Regions from separate parts of the Pseudomonas sp. GQ91 genome, predicted to be linked through region 2. Evidence: riboswitches for the same ligand, from Rfam matches in the RefSeq annotation. Region 2 holds a riboswitch; the other holds the start of a gene.
The links. A riboswitch is a leader RNA that binds a small molecule or an ion and turns the genes downstream of it on or off. The one in region 2 is predicted to bind cobalamin.
Positions count from the first base shown of each region.

Region 1: another riboswitch for cobalamin. It lies ahead of cobW (cobalamin biosynthesis protein CobW); the one in region 2 lies ahead of cobO (cob(I)yrinic acid a,c-diamide adenosyltransferase).

Region 1 covers NZ_JCAXED010000001.1:54,263-61,686, forward strand. The annotation lists gene metH (methionine synthase) at 1-55, opposite strand, end outside; gene AC6CIA_RS00195 (fatty acid cis/trans isomerase) at 220-2,511, shown strand; gene nfuA (Fe-S biogenesis protein NfuA) at 2,605-3,189, shown strand; gene cobM (precorrin-4 C(11)-methyltransferase) at 3,429-4,175, opposite strand; gene AC6CIA_RS00210 (cobalamin biosynthesis protein) at 4,256-4,669, opposite strand; gene AC6CIA_RS00215 (CbtA family protein) at 4,666-5,367, opposite strand; gene AC6CIA_RS00220 (CbtB domain-containing protein) at 5,379-5,567, opposite strand; cobalamin riboswitch at 5,663-5,889, opposite strand; cobalamin riboswitch at 5,932-6,133, shown strand; gene cobW (cobalamin biosynthesis protein CobW) at 6,227-7,294, shown strand; gene cobN (cobaltochelatase subunit CobN) at 7,298-7,424, shown strand, end outside.
Region 2 covers NZ_JCAXED010000008.1:16,713-24,136, forward strand. The annotation lists gene AC6CIA_RS13415 (AI-2E family transporter) at 1-72, shown strand, start outside; gene hda (DnaA regulatory inactivator Hda) at 289-993, shown strand; gene AC6CIA_RS13425 (C40 family peptidase) at 1,205-1,834, shown strand; gene AC6CIA_RS13430 (C40 family peptidase) at 1,978-2,517, shown strand; gene AC6CIA_RS13435 (PQQ-dependent sugar dehydrogenase) at 2,614-3,927, opposite strand; cobalamin riboswitch at 4,027-4,274, shown strand; gene cobO (cob(I)yrinic acid a,c-diamide adenosyltransferase) at 4,352-4,963, shown strand; gene AC6CIA_RS13445 (cobyrinic acid a,c-diamide synthase CobB) at 4,960-6,270, shown strand; gene bluB (5,6-dimethylbenzimidazole synthase) at 6,275-6,925, shown strand; gene cbiB (adenosylcobinamide-phosphate synthase CbiB) at 6,922-7,424, shown strand, end outside.

The DNA.
Region 1 (7,424 bases), on a different contig from region 2:
TGCGTTCCTTGAGGGCTTGGTGAAGGGCTTGCAGACGCGCGCTACGATCGGACATGGGGCTACTCTGGTCAGGCATTACGGAGGGTGGGGATCATAGCAAACCTGTGCACTATTGGAGCATGTTCGGGTTTTGCATGAATATCGTTCATGTTGGAGAGGGGCATGGCCCGGTAGAATCACCGCACTTTTCAGCGCACGCATTGCATCGGGACCGGATACATGTCACTTCGCCTCATCATCAGCGCCGCCCTGGCGTTGATGGCCAACTCTGCACAGGCGCAAGGCACCGCTCCGGCGATTTCCTATACCCGTGATATTCAGCCTATTTTCACTGAGAAATGCGTGGCCTGCCATGCGTGCTACGACTCGGCCTGCCAGCTCAACCTGGGCAGTGCCGAGGGCGCGACACGCGGGGCGAGCAAAATGCCGGTGTACGACGGCGAGCGCAGCCGGGCCGCGCCGACCACCCGTTTGTTTTATGACGCGATGGGTAAAACAGACTGGCAACGGAAGGGCTTTTACTCTGTGCTGGACGCCCAGGGCAGTCAGGCAGCCTTGATGGCGCGCATGCTCGAGCTGGGGCACAGCACGCCTGTGGCGCCCAATGCCAAGCTGCCCGCGGAGATTGTGCTGGGCCTGAATCGGCAAAACATGTGCCCGCTACCGGGGGAATTTGAAGCGTACGCCGGTGCCCATCCCAAGGAAGGCATGCCCCTTGCCGTCACCGGCCTGACCGATCAGCAATACCAGACGCTGCAACGCTGGCTGGCGTCCGGCGCGCCTATTGATGAGCAAAACCTGGCTCCAAGCGCCACCGAAACCGTGCAGGTGCGGCAATGGGAAAATCTGCTCAACCAACCCGGTGCCCGGGAAAGCCTGGTGGCGCGCTGGTTGTACGAGCATTTGTTCCTTGCCCACATCTACTTCGAAAACGGCGAGCCAGGGCATTTTTTCCAGTGGGTGCGTTCGCGCACGCCGAGCGGTCAGCCCATCGACCTGATCAATACCCGTCGACCGAATGACGACCCAGGCACCCAGGTTTACTACCGGTTGTGGCCGGTACAAGGGGTCATCGTCCACAAGACCCACATCACGTACCCATTCAGTGCCGATAAAATGGCGCGCATCCAATCGTTGTTCTACAGCGGCGACTGGCAAGTCGCGGCACTGCCTGGCTACGGACCGGGGCGCAGGGCCAACCCGTTCGAGACCTTCGAAGCGATCCCGGCCAAGGCGCGTTATCAGTTCATGCTTGATAACGCCGAATACTTCGTGCGCACCTTTATTCGCGGGCCGGTGTGCCGTGGGCAGATTGCCACGGACGTGATTCGCGACAACTTCTGGACCTTGTTCCAGGACCCGGATCACGACTTGTACATCACCGATGCGCGTTTTCGCGGTCAGGCCACGCCATTGCTGGCGATGCCTGGGCAGAACGATGACGTGGGCAGCGTGCTGGGCCTGTGGCTGGCCTATCGCGACAAACGCAACGCATACGAAGCCTTGCGCCGGGACAACTACGCCGATCTGCCAGCGCCCGACTGGTCGGACTTGTGGATGGGCAATGACAATGCGTTGCTGAGCATCTTCCGCCACTTCGACAGCGCCTCGGTAATGAAAGGCCTGGTTGGCGAAGTGCCGCAGACGATGTGGCTGTTCGATTACCCGTTGCTGGAGCGCACTTACTATCAGTTGGCGGTCAACTTTGATGTGTTCGGTAACGTCTCTCATCAGGCGCAGACGCGCTTGTATTTCGATCTGATCCGCAACGGCGCCGAGCAGAATTTCTTGCGCCTGATGCCGGCCGACTCCCGCGAGGGGTTTCTCGACGACTGGTACCAGAACAGCGGCAAGGTCAAGTTGTGGCTGGATTACGAAGCCATTGATGATGACAAGCCAAGTGGGCTCACACTGGACGAGACGTCGCCCAAGCGTGACTTCGCCAGGCAATTGCTGGCCCGCTCGGGCGCCCTGAATGTCAGGCCGGACCCGATCAACCGCTGTATCAGCGCGTATTGCTCGCGGCCCGGTATCGATCCGGCGCTGCGCGATGCCGAACAAGCCCTGAGTCGCCTGACTTCCAGGCCGGCGGCGGGGCTCAAGGTGATCGAGCAGTTGCCGGAAGCCACAATGCTGCGTGTCGAAACCCGTAGCGGCAAACGTGAGGTGTACAGCCTGTTGCGTAACCGCGCGCATAGCAATGTGGCTTTTATGCTCGGCGAAGCCTATCGCTATCGGCCTGGGCTGGACACCCTGACGATCTATCCGGGGGTGTTCAGCAGTTATCCGAACTTTATCTTCAACGTTCCTGCCGAGGAAGTACCCGAGTTTGTCGAGGACATGCAGCGGGCCAAGGACACCCAGGGTTTTGAGCGAATTGTCGAGCGCTGGGGCATACGCCGCAGTCATCCGCAATTTTGGCGGTACTTCCACGATCTGTCGCGCTACATCCGTGAAACGACGCCAGTGGAAGAGGGCGTACTGGACATGAATCGCTATGAGAACCTGTGATTGCGCGCCTCGGCCTTTCCCGACAAAAATACTAGGACTTTGTGCCATTCCAAGGATTGGCGTAAACTGCCGGCAAGCCTGTGAGGAGTTTCCATGACTGCCATAACCATTACCGACGCCGCCCACGATTACCTGGCTGATCTGCTGTCCAAGCAGAACACCCCGGGTATCGGCATTCGCGTCTTCATCACCCAGCCCGGCACCCAGTACGCAGAGACGTGCATTGCCTATTGCAAGCCGGGTGAAGAAAAGCCCGAAGACACCGCGCTGGGTCTCAAGAGCTTCACTGCGTATATCGACGCGTTCAGCGAAGCCTTCCTTGACGATGCGGTGGTCGACTACGCCACCGATCGCATGGGCGGCCAACTGACCATCAAGGCGCCCAACGCCAAGGTGCCGAACGTCAATGCCGACAGTCCGATCAACGAACGCATCAACTATTACCTGCAGACCGAGATCAACCCGGGGCTGGCCAGCCACGGTGGCCAGGTCAGCTTGATCGACGTGGTCGATGACGGTATCGCGGTACTGAAGTTTGGTGGTGGTTGCCAGGGCTGCGGCCAGGCCGATGTGACGTTGCGTGAAGGTATCGAGCGCACGTTGCTGGAGCGGATTCCCGAACTCAAGGGCGTGCGCGACGTGACCGATCACACGCAGAAAGAAAACGCCTACTACTGAGTAAGGCAAAAAACGACGCCCCGTGTAATGCCGGTCAGTTAAGCCTTTTCTGTAGGAGCGAGCTTGCTCGCGAAAAACGTCAACGATAACGCGTGCATTCAGGATAAACGCGGTGCCTTGGCGTTCTTCGCGAGCAAGCTCGCTCCTACAGTAGTTGGCGTTCCCTTAACTGACCGGCATTACGCGGGGCGTCGTTTTTTAAGCACGCCGCAGCAGGTGGCGGCCATTGCGTTGCTTTGTCAGGAACGATAGAGGTGCGCGTGACCTGCGCGATACAGTGATGACTCGCTGAAACTATCGCTGGCGAGTACCCGCCCCACCACAATCAAAGCAGTACGCCTGAAGCCTTTTGCTGCTGCTTTCTCGACAATATCCGCCAATGTACCAATCGCCCAGTCCTGATCCGGCCAGGTTGCGCGATGCACCACGGCGATCGGGCAATCGGCGCCGTAATGCGGCAACAACTCAGCAACAATCTTTTGCAAATGACTGACGCCAAGGTGAATTGCCATGGTGGTGCCATGCTGCGCCAGGCTGGCGAAGCTTTCCCTCGCCGGCATCGTGGTCTTGTCCGCATACCGCGTCAAAATCACGCTCTGGGCGATATCCGGCAGGGTCAATTCACTTTCCAGCAGGGCCGCGCAGGCCGCCACTGCCGTGACTCCCGGAATGATCTGGAAGGGAATCTGCAGCTCCCGCAAGTGCCGAATCTGCTCACCAATCGCGCCATATAGGCTCGGATCACCGGAATGCACCCGTGCCACGTCTTGACCTTTGCCATGGGCGTCCTTGATCAAATCGATGATCTGCTCCAGGTGCAACTCGGCGCTATTGATCACCTGTTCGGCCTGATGCCCTTCCAGCACTGCGGCCGGCACCAGGGAACCGGCATAGATGATCACCGGGCAACTGCGGATCAGCCGTTGGCCTTTGACGGTGATCAGTTCCGGATCGCCGGGGCCGGCGCCGATGAAGAAGACGGTCATGAATGGATTCCTGTGGAAAAGCAGGTGAGCAAGGCTCCAGATGAAGTTTGCTCATGATCAAACAAGGGATTATCCGGCGTTTAACCGGCGTACGCCAAGGCAAAGGTCGCCTGAGGGTTTTTTTGGCGAGTGATCAACAGCCGGGCAGGGGCCCCAGACAACTGCTCGGCCAGGGCCAGGGCGGCACTTTCGGCGATGCCGTGGCAACCGGTGTGGGTAAACGCCAGCGCCGAACGGTGGCTTAGCCGGGGGGCGTAGACCGTCAATTGCTCGGCAGCGAAAAACTGCAACGGCAGCCGGAGGGCATTGGCCAGTGCGAGCAACCCCGGTTCATCGCGTTTGTGCTCGATACTGGCCAGCGCGTTGATGCGCCGCGGATCGACTCCCTCGGCAGCCAGGGCGGTGTGAAACAGAGCGAGCAGGGTGTCGACGTCACAACCGCGCTGGCAACCCAGGCCGACCACCAGGATCGGCGTGGTGCTGTCTGGCCTCATGCCGCGTACTGAGTGGCGTGATTACGGCGAAACAACCAGGCGCTGATCAAGCCCAGCGCCAGCCAGAATGCAACGTTGGTCAACTGCGAGGCGAGCTTGAACTGCGTTTCCAGGGCTTCAGGCGCCAACATCGAGTGCACCAGCGGTTGCGGCGCGCCAATCACATGGGGCACCGCCAGAATCGCCACGCCGAGGATTTTCAGTAGCCAATGACGCCCAAACGCGATCAGTGCGATGCCCACGGCTGTGGAGGCAGCAGCGCCGATCCACCAGAGTTGCCGTTGCGCCAGATCCGCCGCGGCGGTGCCCGGCAATTCCGGTGGCAGACCCAACGTCGGCGCCAGCACAAACGTGGCGTAACCGGCCAGTCCCCAGAGCAACCCCTGGGCCGTACGAGTCGGTGCGCGCAGGGTGTACAGGCCGGCGAGCAATAGTGCGAAACCCACCGCCACCACCAGATTACTGCCCGTGGTGAACACCACGCGCTGCCAGCCATCTTCCGGGGCCCAAGCTTCGGCGTCGTGGCTGTGGGCCACGGTGCCTGCGGCGTGCTCGTGGACCTCGCTGGCGGCCGGGGCGCTTTCATAGGCTTCCGCCTGGATAATCAGCGGGGCAACCCACAGGCTTTGCAGCAAGGTCAACAACAGCGCGGCCAGCAGACCGGTAAAACCGGCGGTTTGGGCAATTCGCTTGATCATGTCGACAGCCCTCAATGGCACGGGAAGGCGGCGCTGTGGCGCGTATCGTGGGCGGCGTTGTGGACGGCCTCGATGTGCGAGAACCCGGCGAAGTACACCAGGCACACACCGAGGATCGACGCACCAATGGCGGCGGTCAGGCGCTGACTCAAGGTGGCGGTGCTGCTGGCGGTAGGCGAAGTGCTGCTGATGATCGACATGGCGCGTCCCTTTCGAGTGACAGGGTGAAACGAGCGCATGCAAACCCCGCGAGCCGGGCACGCAGGGTTCGGAACAGCGCCCGCCCACCGCGGGTTTGTTATTGAATGATCGGGCCGGTCTCCGGGCTTGCGAGGGGGGCTCTGGAAAGAGTCATCCCGAAAAGCGTCACCTTCCCATGCCGCTGGCACAGTGGATTTGACACTTCGCTCGCTTACCGTTGCGGGGGCAGCACCGGACTGGTCCTGAGCCTTGAAAAACAGCTCTGGATTTACCGGTTTCCCGTTTCACCCTGTGAAGGGCACCCGAAACAAGATGCGTAGGAGAGCATGGCCCGGGGATGGTAGTCAAATGGCCCGAGCCCCTGTAGCCTTGCAGCTTCGAGGTTCTTCGGCCGAGGTCGAAGCTAAGAAGGGAACGCGGTCAATGCCGCGGCTGCCCCCGCAACTGTAAAGGGTTTATCTGCCTGCCATGCCACTGCCGGAACCCGGCGGGAAGGCGCAGCCAGCGCCGCTCGAAAGAGCGGCAAGCCCCAAGCCAGGAGACCTGCCTCGCAACTGATTTTCCATTTCAACCGGGCGGGGTGATCCGGTGACGAATTTCGTTTCTGCGCGCCGCCGCAGGGCCAGTCGTCCCGTATGCCCGCCCTAAAGGGCATTCGATGAAAACACTGGCCAAACTCCCCGTCACTATCGTTACCGGCTTCCTCGGATCAGGTAAAACCACCTTGCTGCGGCATATGCTGGACAACGCGCAAGGCCGCCGCATCGCGGTGATCGTCAACGAGTTCGGTGAATTGGGCATCGACGGTGAGATTCTCAAGCAGTGCGCCATCGGTTGCACCGAAGAAGAAGCCAATGGTCGGGTCTACGAACTGGCCAACGGCTGCCTGTGCTGCACCGTCCAGGAAGAGTTCTTTCCGGTGATGCGGGAGTTGGTGGCTCGTCGTGGCGACCTCGATCACATCCTTATCGAAACCTCGGGCCTGGCCCTGCCAAAACCACTGGTCCAGGCCTTCCAGTGGCCGGAAATCCGCAGCGCCTGCACCGTTGACGCGGTGATCACCGTGGTCGACAGTCCGGCCGTGGCGGCCGGTACCTTCGCCGCGTTCCCGGATCAGGTCGATGCCCAGCGCAAGCTTGACCCGAACCTGGACCATGAGTCGCCGCTGCACGAGTTGTTTGCCGACCAGTTGGCCAGCGCCGACCTGGTGATCCTCAACAAGACCGACTTGATCAGCCCTGAAGACCTGGCCCGCGTGCGCCTGGAAGTGGCGCAAGAGTTGCCGCCGGCGGTGAAAGTCATCGAAGCCAGCAGTGGTCGCCTGCCGCTGGATGTGCTGATCGGCCTCGGTGCTGGCTCCGAAGCACATATCGACGCGCGCCATAGTCATCACGATCATCATCACGAAGGTGAAGACGATCATGAGCATGATCACGATGCGTTCGACTCCATCTCCATTGACCTGCCGCAGGCCGACGAAGCGCGGCTGCTGGATGCTTTGGCGCAACTGGTGGTGCAGCACGGGATCCTGCGCGTGAAAGGCTTCGCCGCGATTCCCGGCAAGCCGATGCGCCTGCTGATCCAGGGCGTCGGGACGCGTTTCGACAAGCATTTCGACCGTGCCTGGGGGGCTGATGAAGCCCGCACCACGCGGTTGGTGTTGATCGGCCAGGCATTGGATGCGGCGGGTCTCGAAGCGCAGCTGCGCGCCGCCCTCAGCGTTTAAATCATGCACTTGCTCAGGACCCAGCCCGGCGGATTCGTTGCCGATGACAACATCGCCGACCTCGGACAGACCCCAGCCGAGCTGGTGATCCTGTGCAGTGGCGACTCCAGCCTGGCATTGCTGGCGGAAG
Region 2 (7,424 bases):
CTGGTTCGCCATCTGCATGAGCTGTACAAGGATTCGGATGCCTATCTGGGTGTCGATGAACCCGAGTTATAAGGTCAATGACAAGCCCGGTTCGAAGCCGGGTTTGTTGTCAATGCGTGTCGGGGAGTTGGCCGTCGCGTCAAACAAACCCCAAAAATTCCAACGAGTTAACGCAAACCTTTGATTTTGCTTGTGGTCTGTTGCATTGTGCGCCCGGCACCACGGGTATAAACTTTGCAAACTTTTCACAGAGGCCACTAACGGTTCGATTCGAACTGTTCAGTCAGCATGAAACCGATTCAGTTGCCCCTAGGTGTGCGTCTGCGTGACGACGCTACCTTTATCAACTATTACCCAGGCGCCAATGCCGCTGCACTCGGCTATGTCGAGCGGCTTTGCGAAGCCGACGCCGGCTGGACCGAAAGCCTGATTTACCTCTGGGGCAAGGACGGCGTGGGGCGTACTCACTTGTTGCAGGCTGCTTGCCTTCGCTTTGAGCAGTTGGGGGAGTCGGCGGTATACCTGCCGCTGGCAGAGTTGCTGGATCGCGGCATCGAAATCCTCGATCACCTTGAACAATACGAACTGGTTTGCCTGGATGACCTGCAAGCGGTCGCAGGGCGCGCGGATTGGGAAGAAGCGCTGTTCCACCTGTTCAATCGTCTGCGCGACAGCGGTCGACGGTTGTTGATTGCCGCTTCCACCTCGCCTCGCGAGTTGCCGGTCAAACTGGCGGATCTCAAGTCGCGGCTGACCCTGGCGCTGATTTTCCAGATGCGACCATTGTCCGATGAAGACAAGCTGCGCGCCTTGCAATTGCGTGCCTCGCGCCGCGGTCTGCACCTCACCGATGAAGTCGGTCACTTCATCCTCACCCGCGGAACCCGCAGCATGAGTGCTTTGTTCGATTTGCTCGAACAGCTCGATCAAGCCTCGTTGCAAGCCCAGCGCAAGCTGACGATTCCCTTTCTCAAGGAAACCCTGGGTTGGTGATGGCCCTTTGAAATCAAGGCTTTCCGCGAATGACTGGCGCCAATAATCCTGCGCTGGACCGGACCGGCCACGCAAAGGCGTCTAAATGGGGCTCAAGGGCTTAGATGTCAGGCGGCAAACAAGAAGTCACATTGTTCACGATTGAATTTGCAAATCGATGTGATAGAAGGCATAGTCTCGTCTTCTTTACATACCAGCCACGGTCGTGCCCATGCTAAAGCGCTTCGCACCCCTCGTGCCTCTCGCACTCGTCAGCCTGTTGTTCGGTTGCGCCACCCACCCTCTACAAGTGGCTGAGCAGCAAAAACCGCAACAACAGCATCAGGCAAAGTTCGTCGCAGCGCAGTCTTCTACTGTTTATGAAGAAGAACTGGCAACCGAGAAAGAACTCGCCGAATTCTCCGACAGCAAGCCTTATCAGCTTCCGCTCCTGGCGGATAGCATTCTTGAGCGCGGCATGTCCCTGATCGGAACCCGTTACCGTTTCGGCGGTAGCACTGAAGCTGGTTTTGATTGCAGCGGCTTCATTGGTTACCTGTTTCGTGAAGAGGCCGGCATGAACCTGCCGCGCTCCACGCGTGAAATGATCAACCTGGATGCGCCGTTGGTCGCGCGAAACAACCTCAAGCCGGGTGATCTGCTTTTCTTCAGTACCAATGGTCGTGGTCGTGTCAGCCATGCGGGTATCTACTTGGGCGATGATCAGTTCATCCACTCCAGCAGCCGCCGCAGCGGTGGTGTGCGGGTCGATAAACTGGGCTCCAGCTACTGGAGCAAGACCTTCATCGAGGCCAAGCGCGCCCTGGCGATGGCCCCTGCTACCGTTACCGCCCGCAAGTAAAGTTAAAGTGATACTTGAAGTTTGACGTGTAAGCGCTAGAATCCTGAGATATTGTTGCGAACCAACCCGCGCGAGCTTGCTTGCGCGGCCTGGTTTCAGCCTTCGGCAGCGAAAGCCGCATCCAGATCAGGATTGTTCAGCCCATGTCGAACTCGGCCCGCCTAATTCTTCTCGTTTGCGCCGCGTTGCTCAGCGCCTGCGCAAGTCGCCCGCAACCCGCGCCTGTGACTGTCAAGCCCAAGCCGGTGTTCAACTACTCCACCCAGAATTTCTCGCCAGTTGCCGAGGACGTGCTGTTTCGCGCCTTGGGTTTGGTGGGAACGCCTTATCGCTGGGGCGGTAATACTCCCGACTCGGGTTTTGATTGCAGTGGCCTGATTGGGTTTGTCTACCGCGACGCCGCTGGCATTTCCCTGCCGCGCACCACCCGCGAACTGATCGTGATGCGTGCCAAAAACGTGAGTGAAGAGGCCCTGCAAACCGGCGACTTGCTGTTCTTCGCTACCAGCGGGGGATCGCAGGTCAGCCACGCGGGGATCTATGTCGGCGAAGGTCGTTTTGTCCACGCCCCGCAAACGGGGGGCACGGTCAAACTCGACACGCTGTCCAAGGCGTATTGGCAGAAAGCATACTTGGGTGCCAAGCGCGTCCTGCCGGCCGAGCACCTGGCGAGGAATCCTTGAGGGTAGCGGCAAGTTTCAAGCTATAAGCTACAAGAGGTCTCATCGCCCCGCTTGCAGCTTGCAGCTTGCAGCTTGCAGCTTGCCGCTGCCTCTCTCCTACTGCGTAGCTGAAATCCGCCACACCTTATTTCCCACGTCGTCTGCTACCAGCAAGGCCCCTTGCCGATCGATCACAACGCCTACCGGCCGCCCCATGGCTTTCTCGTCGCTATTGAGGAAGCCGGTCAACACATCCACCGGTTGGCCTTTCGGCATGCCCCCTTCAAACGGTACGAAAATCACCTTATAGCCACTGTGGGGCTTGCGGTTCCATGAACCGTGCTGGCCGATAAACGCGCCGTTGCTGAACTGCGCCGGCAGCGTCGTGCCTTCGGCGAAGGTCAGGCCCAGCGAGGCCGTATGCGGCCCGACGGCATAATCCGGCACGATGGCTTTGGCCACCAGATTCAGATCCTGCGGTTTCACGCGCACATCCACGTGCTGGCCGTAGTAGCTGAACGGCCAGCCATAAAAGCCGCCATCCTTGACTGACGTGATGTAGTCCGGCACGAGGTCGCTGCCGATTTCGTCGCGCTCGTTGACCGCGGTCCACAGCTTGCCGCTTTGGGGTTCCCAGGCCATGCCGTTGGGGTTACGCAGGCCGGATGCGAAAATCCGCTGCTTGCCGCTGGCTCGATCCACTTCCCAAATCGCCGCACGTCCCTGTTCGGCGTCCATGCCGTTTTCCCCGACGTTGCTGTTGGAGCCGACGCTGACGTACAGCTTGCTGCCGTCCTTGCTGGCGATCACGTTTTTGGTCCAGTGATGATTCAGAGGGCCGCCCGGCAGATCGATGACTTTGGTTTCCGGCGCGGTGATCGAGGTTTCGCCGGTCTGGTAGGGGAATCGCAGCAGCTTGTCCGAATCGGCGACATACAGATCGTTACCCACCAGGGTCATGCCGAACGGGGAGTTGAGGTTTTCCAGGAACACCGTACGGGTTTCCGCCACGCCGTCATGATCGGCATCACGCAGCAAGGTGATGCGGTTCGGGCTGGGTACACCGGCACCGGCACGACCCATGACTTTTTCCATGACCCAGCCGCGAATGCCTTGGGCATCATCCGGCTTGGGTGGTGCGTTGGTTTCCGCTACGAGCACGTCGCCATTGGGCAGCACGTATAGCCAGCGCGGGTGATCCAGGCCTTCGGCAAACGCCGCCACCTGGGTGCCGGGCGCGGCTGTCGGCTTGACGCCGTCGGGCCAGCCCACGGCCGGGGCGATGTTCACGGTCGGGATCAGCGTCTTGTTCGGCTCCGGCAGTTTGGGCGAAGGCCCGGTGCCATCGGACACTTGCAGGGTCGAACTTTCACCGCACGCGGCAAGGGCGCCTGCGGCCATGACCAGTAGGGCGAGTCGAGTCTTATGCATGTTTTTCTCCTCAGTACTTGTAGTCATAGAGGCGCGGGCCGGCGAGATGGTTCAAGTGCATGGCCGGCTTTAATTGACGCTCCACCCCCAACCCACTAACCTTCGCCGCTTGTTTCAGGTGCTCTGTGACGATCAAGTCGACAGAGTGAAACAGGGAAGCCGGTGAGTGAGCGCACTTGTACACAGTGCAGCCACAATCCCGGCGCTGCCCCCGCAACGGTAAATGAGTCAAGACGCTGCTTTTGCCACTGTATCGCTTCGATATGGGAAGGCGCACTGTCGGTCTGTTCTCCCCAGGGAGCGCGCCACTCATGAGTCCGGAGACCGGCCTGATCCATCCAACAGCATCACGGTGGGCGATGCTTGGCTTTACCTGTGTCTTTTCCTGCCTGCCGTTTTTGTCCAGCCCCAACGGAGAGCTGCCATGTCTGAATCCCCTGAGCGTGACGAACGCCATCTGGCGCGCATGCTGCGCAAAAAAGCGCTTATCGACGAGCGTATCGCCAATTCGCCAAATGAATGCGGGTTGCTGCTGGTGCTGACCGGCAATGGCAAAGGCAAGAGCAGTTCGGCCTTCGGCATGCTGGCTCGAGCCATGGGCCACGGCATGCAGTGCGGTGTGGTGCAGTTCATCAAGGGGCGCAACAGCACCGGTGAAGAATTGTTCTTCCGCCGCTTCCCCGAGCAAGTGCGTTTCCATGTGATGGGCGAGGGCTTTACCTGGGAAACCCAGGATCGCCAGCGTGATATCGCCGCCGCCGAAGCGGCCTGGCAGGTCTCGCGGGAAATGTTGCAGGATCCCGGCATTGGCCTGGTGGTCCTGGATGAGCTGAATATTGCCCTCAAGCACGGCTATCTCGATCTGGATCAGGTCCTCAGTGACCTGCAAGCCCGTCCGCCGATGCAGCATGTGCTGGTCACCGGGCGTGGTGCCAAGCCGGAGCTGATTGAAATGGCCGACACCGTGACTGAAATGGGCATGCTCAAACATGCGTTCCAGGCCGGGATCAAGGCACAGAAGGGCATCGAACTTTGAATCAGCCGCGACATTGCCCGGCCGTCCTGATCGCCGCGCCGGCATCCGGCCAGGGCAAGACCACCGTCACTGCCGCTCTGGCCCGTTTGCACCGCAATCTGGGGCGCAACGTACGGGTGTTCAAATGCGGTCCGGACTTTCTCGACCCGATGATTCATGAGCGCGCCAGTGGCGCGCCGGTCTATCAATTGGACATGTGGATGGTGGGCGAGCAGGAAAGTCGACGTTTGCTGTGGGAAGCGGCGGCTGAGGCTGACTTGATCCTGATTGAGGGTGTCATGGGCCTGTTTGACGGTACGCCGTCCAGCGCCGACCTCGCGCGGCATTTTGGCGTGCCGGTGCTGGCAGTCATCGATGGCACCGCCATGGCGCAAACTTTTGGCGCCCTGGCGTTGGGGCTCGCGCGTTATCAGCCGGACCTGCCGTTTGCCGGTGTGCTGGCCAATCGCGTGGGCACCTTGCGCCATGCGCAACTGCTGGAAGGCAGCCTGACAGAAGGCTTGCGCTGGTACGGCGCGTTGTCCCGCGAGACGGGCATCGAACTGCCCAGTCGCCATCTGGGCCTGGTGCAAGCCAGCGAATTGAATGACTTGGACCTGCGCCTGGATGCGGCCGCCGCCGCCTTGGGCAGCAGTTGCGAGGTGGCGCTGCCGCCACCGGTGAGGTTCGACGCGCCCGCAGTGATCACGGTCGAGCCGTTGCTGGCCGGGGTGCGGATTGGCGTGGCGCGTGACGAGGCGTTTGCCTTTACCTACGGCGCGAATCTCGATTTGCTGCGCGCCATGGGTGCCGAGCTGTGTTTCTTCTCGCCCCTCCATGACCATGACCTGCCTGAAGCCGACAGCCTTTACCTGCCCGGTGGCTATCCGGAATTGCATCACCAGGCGCTGGCGGAAAACACCTCGATGCTCGCGGCCATCCGCGCCCATCACGCCGCTGGCAAACCGCTGCTGGCCGAGTGTGGCGGCATGCTCTATTTGCTCTATTCGCTTACCGATGTCGACGGCCTGCGCGCTGAACTGCTGGGCCTGCTGCCGGGCGACGCGGTGATGCAAAAGCGTCTGGCTGCGCTGGCCCTGCAAACGGTCGAGTTGCCGGAAGGCGTGCTGCGCGGTCACACCTATCATCACTCACTGACCAGCACTGAATGGCAGCCGATCGCACGAGGCTTGAGCCCCAATGGCGGGCGCGGCGCCGAGGCGGTGTATCGCGATGGGCGAATGACGGCCTCGTACGTGCACTTTTATTTCCCGTCTAACCCGCAGGCGGTTGCGGCGCTGTTCGCGCCTGCGCGTGGGGTTATCTGAGACCATGACCGACAATGCCTTCCCCCCGGCCGATCGCGAAGCTGTCTATCGCGCCATCGCCGAGCGCCGCGACATGCGCCACTTCAGCGGTGGCAGCGTGGCGCCTGAACTGTTGCAGCGTCTCCTGCAGGCGGCCCATCAGGCCCCCAGTGTCGGGCTGATGCAGCCCTGGCGCTTTATCCGTATCAGCGACCGCACTCTGCGAGGCCGGATCCAGCAACTGGTGGAAGAAGAGCGGGTCCGCACGGCTGAGGCCCTTGGCGAGCGTTCCGCGCAGTTCATGAAGCTCAAGGTCGAGGGCATCAACGATTGCGCCGAGGTGCTCGTGGCCGCGTTGATGGATGATCGCGAACGACATATTTTCGGGCGCCGCACCCTGCCGGAAATGGACATGGCCTCGCTGTCCTGCGCGATCCAGAATCTGTGGCTGGCGTCTCGCGCCGAAGGACTGGGCATGGGTTGGGTGTCGCTGTTCGAACCCCAGGCCCTGGCCGACCTGCTGGGCTTACCGTCCGGTGCCAAGCCGCTGGCGGTGTTGTGCCTGGGCCCGGTGACGGGGTTTTACCCGGCACCAATGTTGCAACTTGAAGGTTGGACCGAGCCACGTCCGTTGAGTGACATGCTGTATGAGAATTATTGGGGAGTGAGTCAATGAGTGTGGCCTTGCTGAGTGTCGCTGCAGTGGCGCTGGATGCGCTGCTGGGCGAACCCAGGCGCTGGCATCCGCTGGTGGCGTTCGGCAATTTTGCCGGACGTGTCGAGCAGCGTTTCAACTCCGCGGGGCGTGGCTGGCGCAGTCATGGCGTCACCGCCTGGTTTATCACGGTGGTGCCGCTGACCGTGCTGGCCACGGCCTTGTCCTGGGCGCCTGTGGTGGGCTGGATCATCGAGATTCTCGCGCTCTACTGCGCCTTGGGCATGCGCAGCCTGGGTGAACACGTTACGCCAGTGGCCCAGGCGCTGCGCAGTGATGACCTGGAGCAAGCGCGCAAACACGTCAGTTATCTGGTCAGTCGCGAAACCGGCGAACTGGACAGCACCGAAGTCGCTCGCGCGGCCACTGAGTCAGTCTTGGAAAACGGCAGCGATGCAGTGTTTGCCGCGTTGTTCTGGTTTGCCATCGCCGGTGTCCCGGGCGTGGTGCTCTACCGCTT